2 regions of the Allobosea sp. RAF48 genome follow, and region 2 is predicted to be linked to the other one. Evidence: riboswitches for the same ligand, from Rfam matches in the RefSeq annotation. Region 2 holds a riboswitch; the other holds the start of a gene.
What was found. A riboswitch is a leader RNA that binds a small molecule or an ion and turns the genes downstream of it on or off. The one in region 2 is predicted to bind thiamine pyrophosphate.

Region 1: another riboswitch for thiamine pyrophosphate. It lies ahead of thiO (glycine oxidase ThiO); the one in region 2 lies ahead of AB4Z10_RS04410 (LuxE/PaaK family acyltransferase).

What each region holds. Positions count from the first base shown of each region.
Region 1 is NZ_JBFRDZ010000001.1:140,130-147,196, forward strand. It holds gene AB4Z10_RS00685 (ABC transporter ATP-binding protein) at 1-614, opposite strand, end outside; gene AB4Z10_RS00690 (IclR family transcriptional regulator) at 786-1,604, shown strand; gene AB4Z10_RS00695 (Rdx family protein) at 1,696-2,010, shown strand; gene AB4Z10_RS00700 (thiamine phosphate synthase) at 2,159-2,776, opposite strand; gene AB4Z10_RS00705 (thiazole synthase) at 2,791-3,561, opposite strand; gene thiS (sulfur carrier protein ThiS) at 3,563-3,760, opposite strand; gene thiO (glycine oxidase ThiO) at 3,744-4,739, opposite strand; TPP riboswitch at 4,817-4,918, opposite strand; tRNA gene AB4Z10_RS00720 (tRNA-Ser) at 5,116-5,206, shown strand; gene AB4Z10_RS00725 (hypothetical protein) at 5,772-7,067, shown strand, end outside.
Region 2 is NZ_JBFRDZ010000002.1:213,958-221,024, reverse strand. It holds gene AB4Z10_RS04415 (acyl-CoA reductase) at 1-1,442, opposite strand, end outside; gene AB4Z10_RS04420 (ABC transporter ATP-binding protein) at 1-4, opposite strand, end outside; gene AB4Z10_RS04410 (LuxE/PaaK family acyltransferase) at 1,448-2,524, opposite strand; TPP riboswitch at 2,614-2,741, opposite strand; gene AB4Z10_RS04405 (cephalosporin acylase I) at 2,880-4,556, shown strand; gene AB4Z10_RS04400 (2-hydroxyacid dehydrogenase) at 4,577-5,542, shown strand; gene AB4Z10_RS04395 (ABC transporter ATP-binding protein) at 5,700-6,416, opposite strand; gene AB4Z10_RS04390 (ABC transporter ATP-binding protein) at 6,397-7,067, opposite strand, start outside.

The DNA.
Region 1 (7,067 bases), on a different contig from region 2:
ACGACGCGGTCGCTGATCGAGAGCGCCTCGGCCTGGTCGTGCGTGACCATGATCGTGGTGGTGCCGACGCTGCGCTGGATGCGGCGCAGTTCGAACTGCATCTCCTCGCGCAGCTTCGCATCGAGGTTGGAGAGCGGCTCGTCGAGCAGCAGCACCGGTGGCGCGATGACGAGGGCGCGGGCGATGGCGACGCGCTGGCGCTGGCCGCCGGAGAGCTGACGCGGATAGCGCTCGGCAAAAGGCGCGAGATGGACGAGGCCGAGGATCTCCTTCACACGCCGGTCGCGCTCGGCCCTGGCGACCTTGCGCATCTCCAGGCCGAAGGCGACGTTCTCAGCCACCGTCATATGCGGAAAGAGCGCATAGCTCTGAAACACGATGCCGAGGCCGCGGCGGCTGGGCTTCTCGCGGGTGATGTCGCGCCCATCGAGGGTAATGGTGCCCTTGGTCGGCTCGACCAGCCCCGCGATCATCTGCAGTGTCGTCGTCTTGCCGCAGCCGGAGGGGCCGAGCAGCGAGACGAACTCACCCTTGGCGACGCTGAGATCGACATCCCTGACGGCGGTGAAGTCGCCGAAGACCTTGCTCAGCGATTGCAGCGTCAGGAAGCCCATGAACACCTCGATCGGCAGGCTTTCCGGTGGCCGGAAAAGCCGGACTGCGATGGCGCAAGCAAAGGGAGACGACACAAATTCGTCAATCTTCAATTCCGCATTAGAGAATTTCTGTTGACATAATTTCTCTATGCAGAATTTTGATCGCCATCTGACGTTTGATTTTCTCGCATGCAACCTGTCGACGAACCCGTCTCCTCGCTTCGCCGCGCGCTTGGGCTATTGCGCATCCTCTCGGAGGGCGATGGTGGTGGCATGCGGCTGAAGGACATCGCCGAGACTGCCGGCTGCGGCCAGCCCACCGCACATCGCGCGCTGCGCGACCTGATGGCCGAAGGCTTCGTCGAGCAGGCAGCCGGCGGCAAGCGCTACCGGCTGGCGCTCGACTTCTTCGTCATCGCGGCCCGCGCCGGGCAGGCAGGCGGCCTGCGCGAGCTGGCCCGCCCCGTCCTGCTGCGGCTCTCCGCGACGCTCAGCGACACGATCTTCCTGCTGGTCCGCAACGGCTATGACGCCGTCTGCCTCGACAGGATCGAGGGACCCTTCCCGATCCGCTCCTTCACCGGCGATATCGGCGGCAAGGTACCGCTCGGCATCGGCCAGGGCAGCCTCGCCATGCTGGCCCATCTGCCGGAGGACGAGCGTGAGGCGGTGATCCGCTTCAACATGCCCCGCCTGCTCGACCGCGGCTTCCTCGACGAAGCCGCGCTGCGCAGCGCGATGGCGACGGCGCGTGAGCAGGGCTGGGTCAACCTCAATACCGGGCTCATCGCAGGGATGGCCGGTGTCGCCGTGCCGGTCTTCGATGCGCGGGGCCGCGTGGTCGCGGCGCTCAGCGTCGGCACGCTGGCCGAGCGGCTGCGCGAGGACCGGCTGCCCAACGTCATCGCCATGCTGCGCAGCGAGGCGGAAGCTCTGGGCGCCAAGCTCAACCCCTTCGATGTCGCGCTGCGCTATCCCTCGCGCAGCCTGAGCACGATGGCGGGCTGACAAAGCGCAGCCGCCATGCCGCTTTCAGGCTTGCATCGCGGCAACGGAAGCGGGATGTCGAGGCGAACATCCCTTTCAACGGTGGCCGATCATGACCGAAACCAAGCCCGCTCCCCGCATCGCCATCACCTATTGCTCGATGTGCAATTGGATGCTGCGCTCGGCCTGGCTCGGCCAGGAGCTGCTCTCGACCTTCGGGCAGGATCTCGGCGAGGTCGCGCTGATCCCGCGCACCGGCGGCATCTTCCAGATTACCTATGACGGCGAGCTGATCTGGGACCGCAAGACCGATGGCGGCTTCCCGGATTCCAAGGTGCTGAAGCAGCGCGTGCGCGACCGGCTCGACCCCGAGCGCAGCCTCGGCCATGTCGACGGCCATACGATGCCGGCGGAAGCCGAGAGCTGAAGCTCTCCCTTCACCATCGACATGATCGGTAGTCATCCCGGGCGCAGCGAAGCGGAGACCCGGGATCCATGCCGGAACGCCTCCGGCACAGGTTCAGGCATGGATCCCGGATCAGCGCGGCTTTGCCGCTTGTCCGGGATGACAGCGTTCAGGACCCGGGCGACGGGCGCTCACGCGTCGCCGCGACCCAAGCCTTCAGCCTCCCCTCAGGATCGGCGTTCAGCGTGATGTCGGTCACCGCCGCGACGATGTCGGCACCGGCCTCGAACACCCCCGGCGCCCGCTCCAGCGAGATGCCGCCGATGCCGACCAGCGGCAGGTCGCCGATACGGCGCTTCCACTCGCCGAGCCGCTCCAGCCCCTGCGGCCCGAAGCGCATCTGCTTCAGGATCGTCGGATAGACCGGACCGAGCGCGACATAGTCCGGCTCCGTCGCCAGCGCCCGCTCCAGCTCGGCTTCGTCATGGCTGCTGACGCCGAGCTTGAGCCCCGCCTTGCGGATCGCGCCGAGATCGGCGTCGTCGAGATCCTCCTGGCCGAGATGGATGAAATCGCAGCCCTCGGCGATGGCGAGCTTCCAGTAGTCGTTGACGACGAGCACACAGCCGGCCGCCGCGCAGAGCGTCCTCGCCCGGGCGATTTCGCGTGCGACCTCGGCCTCGGGGCGGTCCTTGACGCGCAACTGCACCAGCTTGACGCCGAGCGGCAGCATCCGCTCCAGCCAATCGGCGCTGTCGAAGATGGGGTAGAACGGATCGAGCTTCATGCGGGACGAGTCTTTCAGGCCAGGAAGGCTTTGCCCATGACGGGGGTGGAGGGAGCGGCCATGTCGCGCGCCTCGATCGGCTGCGCGGCGAAGGCCTGGCGGCCGGCGCGGATGGCGAGCGCGAAGGCCTCCGCCATCGCCGCGGGGTCGCCCGCCTTGGCGACGGCGGTATTGAGCAGGATGCCGTCATAGCCCATCTCCATCGCCTGTGCGGCATGGGAAGGCAGGCCGATACCGGCATCGACGACGAGCGGAATGTCAGGGAAATGCTGACGCATGCTGCGCAGGCCATAGGGGTTGTTGAGCCCCCTGCCCGAGCCGATCGGTGCGCCCCAGGGCATCAGCACCTCGCAGCCGGCATCGAGCAGCCGCCCGCCGACGACGAGATCCTCCGTGGTGTAGGGAAAGACCTTGAAGCCGTCATCGGCGAGGATGCGGGCGGCCTCGACCAACGCGATCACATCCGGCTGCAGCGTGTCGTCCTCGCCGATCACCTCGAGCTTGATCCAGTCGGTGCCGAAGACCTCGCGCGCCATCTGTGCGGTGGTCACCGCTTCCTTGACGGTGTGACAGCCCGCCGTGTTCGGCAGAACCTTGACGCCGAGCTCGCGGATCAGCGCCCAGAACGCCTGCCCGGCGCCGCCGGCCGATTCCCGCCGCAGCGAGACGGTGACGACCTCGGCGCCCGAGCGCTTCACCGCCTCGGCCAGGATCGCGGGAGACGGATACTGCGCTGTACCGAGGAAAAGCGGATTCTGCGGCTCGAAACCATAGAAGGACGCCATCTCAGCCTCCCTGCATCGGCGCGACGACCTCGATGCGGTCGCCATCGTTCAAAGGCATCTCGGCCCGCTTGCGCGCCGGCACGAACTCGCCGTTCACCGCCGTCGCGACGATGCGGCCGCCATAGCCGAGCTCGGCCAGCGCCTCCGCCAGCGTCTTCGCGGCGATTTCCTGCGGCGCGCCGTTAAGCAGCAAGGTCATGCAGCATCTCCGGTCTGGATTGCGGATTGGACACGGCTTCCGCCGCCATCCACGCCATCGCGGGGCTGAGCAGGAAACCGTGGCGGTAGAGTCCGTTGACGTGGATCACCCGCCCGCGGCGTGTCAGCCGCGGCAGGTTGTCGGGAAAGGCCGGGCGGGCATCGGTACCGATCTCGACCACCTCCGCCTCGCCGAAGGCTGGATGCAGCGCATAGGCCGCGCCGAGCAGCTCCAGCATGGCGCGGGCCGAGATGCGGCTGCGCTCCCCGCTCTCGATCATCGTCGCACCGACCATGAAGAGCCCGTCGGCACGCGGCACGATGTAAAGCGGGATACGCGGGTGCAGCAGACGAACCGGCCGCGACAGGCTGATATCGTCGCTCCGGAGCAGCAGCATCTCACCCTTGACGCCGCGCAGTTCCGGCAGGACATCGCGCGCAGCCAGCCCGCGGCAGTCGAGGACGATATCGGCATCGAGATCGGCCGGTTCGACCGCACTGTCGAAATGGATGACGGCGCCGTTCGCGACCAGCCGCTCGCCCAGAGCGGCGATCGCCTGTCGGGGATCGAGATGCGCCTCCCCAGAGAAGAACAGACCGCGCGAGAATCGCCCGGCGAGATCGGTCTCCAGCCCGGCGATGGCCTCGCCGTCGATATCCTCGAAATGGCTGGTTCGCTGGCCGAAGCGGCGCAGCTCCGACCGATCCCGGCTTGGCGCGACGACGAGCGTGCCCTTGCGGACGACGCCGCCGGCATGACGCTCCCACCAGTCGGCTGCCTGCTGCCCTAGCCGGATCACCGGCTCCTCGGCGCTCTCGCCCTCGCACCAGGGCGCGAGCATGCCGCCAGCATACCAGGAGCAGGCCTCGGCCCCGACGCGCGGGCCGCGTTCATGCACGGTGACGTCAGCGCCGCGCGCCAGCAGTTCGGTGGCGCAGGCGAGACCGACGACGCCGGCGCCGACCACCGCGACTGTCAGGCCTGACTGAGGACGTTCTGCCGTCATGCTTTCCCTGCTCCCGGGAAGGCAGCGGCCTGAGGCGCGAGCAACTTGTCTGCGAGCCGAAGACCGTTCCCTTCGCCGGCATTACCCGGATCAGGTGCGATGGGTTGGCGCAGGCCACGCCTCTCAGCCTTTCGGCACCCCAACGGACAACAGCAATTTAGTGGCAGCGCCGCCGGGGAGCAAGCCAGGCCGGCGCAGGGCTCCGTTGCGGCGGCCTCTTACCTCTCGAGCACTCCCTTCACACGGGAGTGGTCGAGCGCCGCGTTCGCGCGAATACACAGGTCGTACGAAGGAAGTTATCGGCGAGGCTTGTCAAAGGCCTCTGCAATCAGGCATAGAGCCTCTCGCCGGAGACGTGGCCGAGAGGCTGAAGGCACTCGTTTGCTAAATGAGCATACCCCACAAGGGTATCGAGGGTTCGAATCCCTCCGTCTCCGCCACTTCTATCTGCACTAAGCAGATGATTTAATTGAGAAATAGGGGACCGGAAGTTGCGGATACCCCAACACTCGCTCTCGCTCGCAAGTCACGTGGGTGGCGCGAGGCGCGATCATTCATTGAGCAATGCGCTCCGGTTCGCGCCATAAGCAGACTCTGGCTGCCGCCCCGAACCAGACATTCACAGGTTTGCCTTCGTGGTCTGGTGGCGCCCCAAGTGAGACATTCGCCACGAGGCGCCTGACAAGCGGGGGCGGCCGCTTGCCGACGTCTGAGATGTCCGCTTACGGGCGATTCACTTCGGCAACGTCCCGCTTCCGGGCCTGGCCAATCATGCCAAAGGCGGTTGAATTCCAGACGCATTGGCGAAGCAGAAGTAGATCTGTTGCCGCAGCGGGCGAGCGTCGGCGAGCTGCGGATTGCTTCGACCAGCGGCTGTCGCCGGAGATGCAGCGTCGTGACCCGCGCCTTGGCGCGAACGTCGATCGACTTGTATGTCCGGCCGAAAATCCCATACTAGGCTATAATATTTAGTATTCGAGCGTGTGTCCTCGCGGGAAGAGTATCATGCGAGCGCGGAGTATCCTGGGTTCCTCACCGGTTGCTTCGGCCGCAGACACACCGTGCGAAACGGGGACCGCCGGCATTCCCCAAGCTGAAAGCGTCAGGGCTCAGCTTGGTCGCATCCTGAAAAGCCCGGATTTCGATGCGACGGAGCGGTCGCGGAAATTTCTGGACTATGTTGTCGAGGAGGCTATCGCGGGCCGCGCCGACCGCATTAAGGCGTATGCGATCGCGGTCGAGGTCTTCGGGCGGGATGCCTTGTTCGACGCGCACTCCGACCCGGTCGTCCGCATTGAGGCTGGGCATCTTCGGCGCGCGTTGAAACTCTTCTATGTCACCGCCGGGGTTTCGGATGAGATCGTCATATCGATCCCGAAAGGCAGCTATGTCCCCAAATTCGACGTGCGGCCATCGTCGACGGGCCCCGTCCCGGTGGTCAGGCGGGGTCGTTGGCCGCGCGCGCTCCCCGTCGGGATCGCGTGCCTGGTGGCACTTGCAACCCTGTCCTGGCTGGCGGTGAACCGGGCCAGCATGGATCGCCTGGAGGCTCCGGCCCTGCCCCGATTGCTGGTGAGACCTTTCGACGACCTGACTAATGCGGGTAACTCCCAAGCTATCGCGCGCGGCTTGACGCAAGAGGTCATCGAGCAGATCGCCAAGTTCAAGGACATCGTGACGGTGGTAGGCGACCCGCGCGATTATGCCGGCGCGTCCTCGGCCCGGTCCTCGGCCTCCGATCCGCGCTATGTCCTCGCGGGCGACATCAACGTCACCGACAACGAGTTCCGGCTTCGCGCCCGTGTCCTCAACCGTGTCGATAACTCGGTGATCTGGGCAAACAGCTACACCGGCGATCTGCAGGCCTCGAAGCTCATCGCGACCGTGACCGACATCGCCCGGCAGGTCGCAACGCCGCTCGGGCAGCCCTATGGGGTGATCTATCTGGCCGACGCATCCCAGCGGCCTCAGAACGCGCCGGACGATTGGCAGGCCTATGCCTGCACGCTGACCTACTACGCCTATCGCGCCAGCCTCGACGGCAAAAAGCATCCATCGGTCCGCAAATGCCTTGAAGATGCGGTGCGGCGCTTTCCGAACTATGCGACGGCCTGGGCGCTTCTCTCGCAAGCCTATGTCGACGAAATCCGCTTTCGCTACCCGATCGACCCGTCGTCGTCTCCGGCTTCGATCGACAGGGCGCTCGAAGCCGCGCGCCGTGCCGTGGAACTCGATCCGGATAACATTCGCGCCCTCCAGGCCCAGATGTTCGCCTTGTATTTCCACGGCGAAGTCGAGGCC
Region 2 (7,067 bases):
ACATAGGGTGCGAACCCTTCCGCCACGGCCTCAGTGCTCTGCTCGATCTCGGTCAGGGTGACGAGATCGAGCAGGCTGAAGCGCCCGTCATGATGCCAGCCGGCTTCCGGCGCGGTCATGCGTCCGAGCGGGGCGACGCGGCTGACGCCGACCGCGCCTAGCCGCTCGGCGAGCAGGAACAGCCGCTCGGGCGCCACAGCGACACCCGCCGTCTGCAGGAAGCTGCGGTAGGGCGCGACGAGGGCGGGGACCTCATCGAGGCTGTCGACCGAGACCAGCTTGAGCATGCGGTTCAGGCCAGTCGGGCTCAGGGTTTCGGGCGCCTCGACATGGATCACGCTCCAGGAATCGCTGGGCTCGCCGAGGAGTTCGGCCCCACCGTCCATCGCGCGCATCTCCTGCGCGCCCCGCCATGCGGCGATCGACGCGGCTTCGCCTTGCGACAGGGCGCGGCGTGGATGGCGATGGACGAGGGCGCCGAGCTCCTGCGCGAGGTAGCGCGCGAATTCGGCGGGGGCGACCCGTCCGCCGCGCTCGACGAAGAGCAGCTGCGGCGAGTAGCAGCCCTGCTGCTCGTAGCGGGCGACGTCATGGGCCGCGAGCCGGGCGAGCGCCGGTGCCTTGCGGCTGTCGAGCGCTTCGCGGGCGATGACACCGAAACCGATCTTGTGGCCATGCGGCAGGAAGCGCGTGGTGACCGGCAGCTTGGCGCGCAGGGCCGCGAGCGTGTCGTTGCCGCCATAGGCCATGACGGTGTCGGCTTCGCGCAGGAAAACCGGTTCGGCCGCCGCTTCGCCGCCCTTCCACCAGACGATGGCGAGGCATTCGCCGAGTTCCGGGTCGATCTCCGCGAGGAGGCTGGCGAACCACCCCGCGGTCAACGGCTCGGCCGAGGCGAGCTTGCCCACGCTGCCCGCCTTGACCAGCAATCCGCAGATCAGGCTCCAGAGCGAGAGCGCCGGGACGTTGCCGGCCCAGACATGCAGCAGCAGTTCCGGGCCGTGGGCGCGCAGGTAGCCGCCCTTGGGCGTCGGCTGGAAACCGTCGAGCACGGCGGGATTGGCGAAATCCTCGGCCAGGAAGCGCAGGAGCTGCGGGCGCCGGAAGGTCTTGAGATAGCCGGTCAGGCCGAGGCGGACCGTCTCGCGATCATAGCCGGTGACGATCGGCAGGAGATGCTCGGCCTTGCGTCGGAGCGGGTGCCCGCGGTCGAGCAGACGCGCGACGGCGGCGTCGATCGCGGTGACGATGCGGGCGGTGTCCATCCGCTTCAGCCGGGCGCGTGCATTGCTGCGCACATGCTCGCAGAGAGCCGCGGCCTGTGCTCCGTCGAGCTCCGGCAGCGCGATAGTGACGCTTTCGCCCCAGGCACTGTGACTGACCTCGCGCCAGCGGAGCGCCTCGCGGTCCAGGCCGGGCAGATGGCCTGCGTGCTCGATCACGGCGGTCAGCCCCGCGCCGCCGCAAGGAACTCGGCCACCGCGACCGAGCAGCCCTTCGAGGCTTCGCCGTCGACGCGGCCGAACAGCTTGAAGCCACCCGGGACGATCTCGCCGGCGTCCTCGGTCAGGATCGCGGAAACGCAGTTGAAATGCGCGAGGTCGTGATGGACGATGACGCCCCGCTGGCCTTCCGGCAGGTCCGCCCCGGTCAGCGGATCGACGACGCGGCTGCGGATCCAGTGCGGGCCGGATTTGACCGAGGGGCAGGTCTCGTTTCCGTCATCGTAGAGCTGCGAACTCAGCTCGGTCATCCCGTACATGTTGATGCAGGCCGAGCGCGGCACGCCGAAGGCGGCTGCGAGCCCGTCATAGAACTCATCAGGGCCGAGCTCCCGTGACTGGCCCTTGAAGCCGCCGGTGTCGAGGATCAGGCTGCCCTCCGGCAGGGCGAAGCGCCGGCCGCTCGCGGCGAGCGCGTCCAGCACGGGCACGAAGGAATAGCTCGCGCCGAGAAGGGAATAGGGCTCACCGCTCGTCTCCGCCTGCTCCAGCGCCGACAGAAGGCCGTCCAGGTCGAGCCCGTCCGCATTGATGAAGACTTGCGAGTCCGGCGTGCCGCACTCGCGCCGGGCGAGCGAGAGGTAGGTGGCGAGCGAGGAGTTCGGCAGCTTCGTCTCGTCAGGGAAGAGGATGCCCATGCGGATGCGCTCGCGGCCACGCATGAAACGCGCGCGGAAGTTCACCAGCATCGAGCGCTTCCAGACGTCGAGCGTCGGGTGGTAGCTGCGGCCGCGCACGCCCTGCGTCGTGCCGCTCGTCATGAAGACATGGCTTGCCGCCTCCGGCGGGCTGCAGCTCAGCGTCAGATCCTTGAAGGCGGTGATCGGCACGGCGGGGATGTCGCGCCAGCGTCTCACCGAGAGCGGCGTGCGGCCGCGCTGCAGGGCAAAGCGCTTGTAGGGCTCGTTGTTGCGGAACTGATAGGTGAAGACTTTCAGCGCCATCGCCTCGAATTCGGCTTCCGTGGCATCGGGAAGCGAGATGAACGCGAGGAGCGCCTCGATGATCTCGGCTTGCGTCACTGCGGCTCACTCCGTTCGGACGCTCGCTGGCAAGCCGGGAGCGTCGATCGCAACAGGATCATGGGCGCAAGCTGGAATCAGGGCCTGTGACGGCCGCATGTCCCGCATCCCTACGCCGGTATGATCCGGATCAGGTTCGGAGGGTCACCGCGTTGCCGGGTTTGACGCCCGGCCGGCGGAATCTCAGCCTCCTAGCGAGGCCCCCCTGGGAACGGGTTTTAGGTGGGGCTTCGGGCCATGGCTTGTCAAGCATTGCCGGCGCAGGGCCCGCCGCTTTCGGCGAGAAGCCGGGACATGGCGCGCATGCTGAAGAAGAGGCTCGACGCGGGCCCTCAAAACCGTTTCTGTGCCGGCCATGAACGTTCCTGCGCCGCCACCCCGCATCGCCTCCTTTACCTGCGAAAAGAAGCCGGCCACGGGCTCGCGTGGGATGGTCGTCACCAATCATCCGCTCGCCTCGGCGGCGGGCGCGCAGATGCTGCTCGGCGGCGGCAATGCGATCGACGCCGCTGTCGCCTCGCTCTTCGCGCTGACCGTCGCCGAACCGATGATGGTCGGCATTCTCGGTGGCGGCCTGAGTCACATCCGCCTCGCGGATGGACGCCATGTCGTGATCGACAATCTCTCGACCGCGCCGGGCCATGCGACGCCCGACATGTATGACTGCCTGTCCGACGAGATCGGCAGGCAACGCGACACCCGCGACCGCGAGAACGTCGTTGGCGCCAAGGCGGTGGCGGTTCCCGGCGCGCTGAAAGGCTGGTGCGAGGCGCTCGCCCGTTTCGGCACGCTGCCGCTGGCCGAGGTGCTGCAACCGGCGATCGGGCTGGCGGAGCGCGGCTTCGTGGTGACGCCCTATCTGTCGAACTGCATCACCGACAACGCCAGCGATCTCGCCCGCGATCCCGGTCTTGCGGCGATGCTGCTGCCAGGTGGGAAGCCGCTTCAGCCGGGCATGCGGCTCGTCCAGGCCGACTATGCCGCGAGCCTGAAATTGATCGCGGCGGAGGGGCCGGAGGCGCTGTATGGCGGCAAGCTCGGGCGGGCGCTGACCGACTATATGGCGGCGAATGGCGGCCTGATCGATCAGGCCGACCTCGCGAACTACAAGATCGAATTGCGCGAGCCGATCCGGGGCTCTTATCGCGGCTACGAGATCATCGGCCCGCCGCCGCCCTCGTCCTCGGGCGTGCATATCACGCAGATGCTCAACATTCTCGAAGGCTACGATATCGGCTCGCTCGGCTTCGGCTCGACCGATGCCGTGCATCTGCTGGCCGAGGCGCTGAAGATCGCCTTCGCCGACCGCGCCGTGGCGACGGCCGATCCGGCCTTCGTCAAGGTCCCCGTCGCGAGGCTGATCGACAAGGCCTATGCCGACGAGCGCCGCGCCTTGATCGCGATGGGGCAGGCGAAGAGCTGGACAGCCGGGCTTTCCGGCGGCGAATCCGCGGACACCACCCATGTCACCGTCGCGGATGCGCAGGGCAACGTCGTCAGCGCGACGCAGACGATCAACGGCTTGTTCGGCGCCTGCGTCCAGATCCCCGGCACGGGGATGATCGCCAACAACTACATGTTCAACTTCGATCCGCATCCCGGCCGCGCGCTCTCGATCGCGCCGGGCAAGCGGGTCTTCACCTCGATGGCGCCGATGATGGCGCTGAAGGAGGGCAGGCTCGCCTTCGCGCTCGGCCTGCCCGGCGCGCTGCGCATCTTCCCCTCGGCGCTGCAGGCGATCGTCAACCTGATCGACCATCGCATGACATTGCAGGAGGCGGTCGAGGCGCCGCGGGTCTGGACCGAGGGCGGGGTGCTCGAGCTCGAGGAGGCGATCCCTGAAGCGGTCGCGCAGGAGCTTGCGGCACGCGGCCACCGGATCGTGCGCTCGCCGCGCGTTGCCGGCGGCATGAACGCCATCGCCTTCAATGCGGACGGCACGCTGACCGGGGCCGCCTGCTGGCGCGCCGACGGCACGCCGGTTGCCATCTCCGGCGGGCTTGCCCGTGCCGGCGCGCGCTTCACGATCTGATCGAATTGCCGGACCTTTCCATGCCCGAGACCATCGTCCTCCTGGACATGACCAGCCCCGAGCGGGCCGACCGGCTGCGTGCGCTGCTGCCTGATGGCTTTGTGCTGACGCATGGGACCGCGCGCGGCGACGAGCACATGAAGGAGATCATCGCGGAGGCCGACTACGCGATCTCCGGGCAGGTCGGCGTTTCGGCCGATGTGCTGCGGGCGGCGAAGAAGCTGAAGCTGCTGCACAAATGGGGCGTCGGCTACGACAACATCGATATCGCCGCAGCCAAGGAGCTCGGCATCCAGGTCGCGCGCACGACCGGCTCAAACGCCGTAGCCGTTTCCGAATTCGCGATCGGATTGATGCTGTCGACCCTGCGCCTCATCGCCTACGGCAATGCTGAGCTCAAGAAGGGCCATTGGCGCACGGGTCAGTTGCCGTCGGATACCTATACGCTCTCGGGCAAGACGGTCGGCATCGTCGGCTTCGGGGCGATCGGCAAGAATGTCGCGAAGCTTCTGAAGGGCTTCGGCTGCACCATCCTCTACAGCAAGCGCACGCCGCTCGACGTCGCCGAAGAAGCAGCGCTGGGCGTGAAGCATGCTTCGATGGCCGAAATCCTGGCGCAGGCGGACGTCGTCTCGCTGCATTGCCCGCTGACGCCGGAAACCAAGGACCTGATCGATCTGGCGGCCCTGAAGGCAATGAAGAAGACGGCGGTGCTGATCAATGTCGCGCGCGGCGGTGTCGTCAACGAGGCCGATCTCGTCACGGCGCTCAGGGCGAAGGAGATCGCCGGCGCGGCGATGGATGTCTACGAGATCGAGCCGCTCCCGACCGACAGCGAGTTGCTCACGCTCGACAATCTCGTGACCACGCCGCATCTGGCCGCCATGGCGTCCGACAATTTCGCCCCGGTGGTGAAGCGGATGTTCACGAACATGCAGCATGTCTCGCGCGGCGAGCCGGTGCCGCCGCTCGATCTGGTGGTTTGACGCTGGATCCCGTCATTCTCGGGCGAAACGAAGCGTAGACCCGAGAATCTCGAGCAGGATTGGCGCTAGAGCCTCCTTCGGCACGAGATGCTCGGGGCAAGCCCGAGCATGACGGCCGAGCTTGGCGCGAGCCTCGCTTCGGCCAAACCGCGCGTGCTCAGTGCAGCCCGCCGACGCCGACATAGCGTTCCAGCACCGCGGCGTCGGCGCGTAGCGCAGCGGGCTTGCCCGACCAGACGATCCGGCCGCGTTCGAGGACGATGACATCCTCGGCGAAGTCGAGCGCGCTCTCCAGGCGCTGCTCGACGAAGAGGATCGTCATCGCGCCGCTGCCGGCGAGCCGGGTGAAGGCCTCCATCAGCATGTCGCAGATCACGGGAGCGAGGCCTTCCAGCGGCTCGTCGAGCAGCAGCACCGAGGGCTGGCCGAGAATGGTCCGGGCCGTCGCCAGCATCTGCTGCTCGCCGCCGGAGAGCTGCGAGCCGAGATTGCGGCGGCGCTCGTGCAGGCGGGGAAAGAGCGCATAGGCTTCCTCGATGGCGCTGCGCGTGCGGCCTTTCAGCCCGGCGAAGAGGTTCTCCTCGACCGTCAGCCCCTTGAAGATTTCGCGGGTCTGGGGGACGAGGCCGATGCCGCTATGGGCGCGGGCGGCGGTGCCGAGCGCGGTGATGTCGGTGCCGCCGAGGCTGATGCTGCCGGCATAGCGGCGCGTCAGCCCCATCAGGCTCGCCATCAGCGTGGTCTTGCCCATGCCGTTGCGGCCGAGGATGGAGAGGCGCCCGCCCGCCGGCACCGAGAAGGAAACGTCCTCCAGCACATGGGTCTGGCCGTAGCCGGCGCTTAAGGCCCTGACGTCAAGCGTGGCTGCCGGCATGCGCGTAATTCCCGAGATAGGCTTCACGGACCTTGGGGTCCCTGGCGACGTCGGCTGGCAAGCCCTGAAAGATCAGCTCGCCAGCAGCCAGCACCACGACCCGTTTCGCGAAGCGGAAGACGAGGTCCATGTCATGCTCGATCATCAGCACGGCGAGCGAGGCGGGCAGGCGGGCCAGCGCCTCCTCGATGCGCGGGGTATCGGCGGAGGGTACGCCGGCGGCGGGCTCGTCGAGCAGCAGTACCTTGGGACGCTGCGCCAGCGCGATCGCGATCTCGAGCAGGCGCTGCTGGCCATAGGCGATGGTGGCGACCTTGCGGCGCGCGACCTCCGTGAGCCCGAGCGTGGCGAGGATCTCGGCTGCTTCGTCCTGAACTTCGGAGGCGCCATGGAAGCGGGCGAATATGCGCGTCGCCCGGCCGAGCCGCTGCAGGATGGTCATGACGACATGCTCTTCCGGCGTCATGTCGAGGAAGAGGCGCGTGACCTGGAAGGTGCGGACGAGGCCACGCCTGACGCGCTGGACGGCGCCGATCGCGGTGATGTCCTCACCAGCGAGATGGACGGTGCCGGTGCTCGGCCTGATGCGGCCGGTGACGAGGTTGACGAAGGTGGTCTTGCCGGCGCCGTTGGGGCCGATCAGCGCGAGGC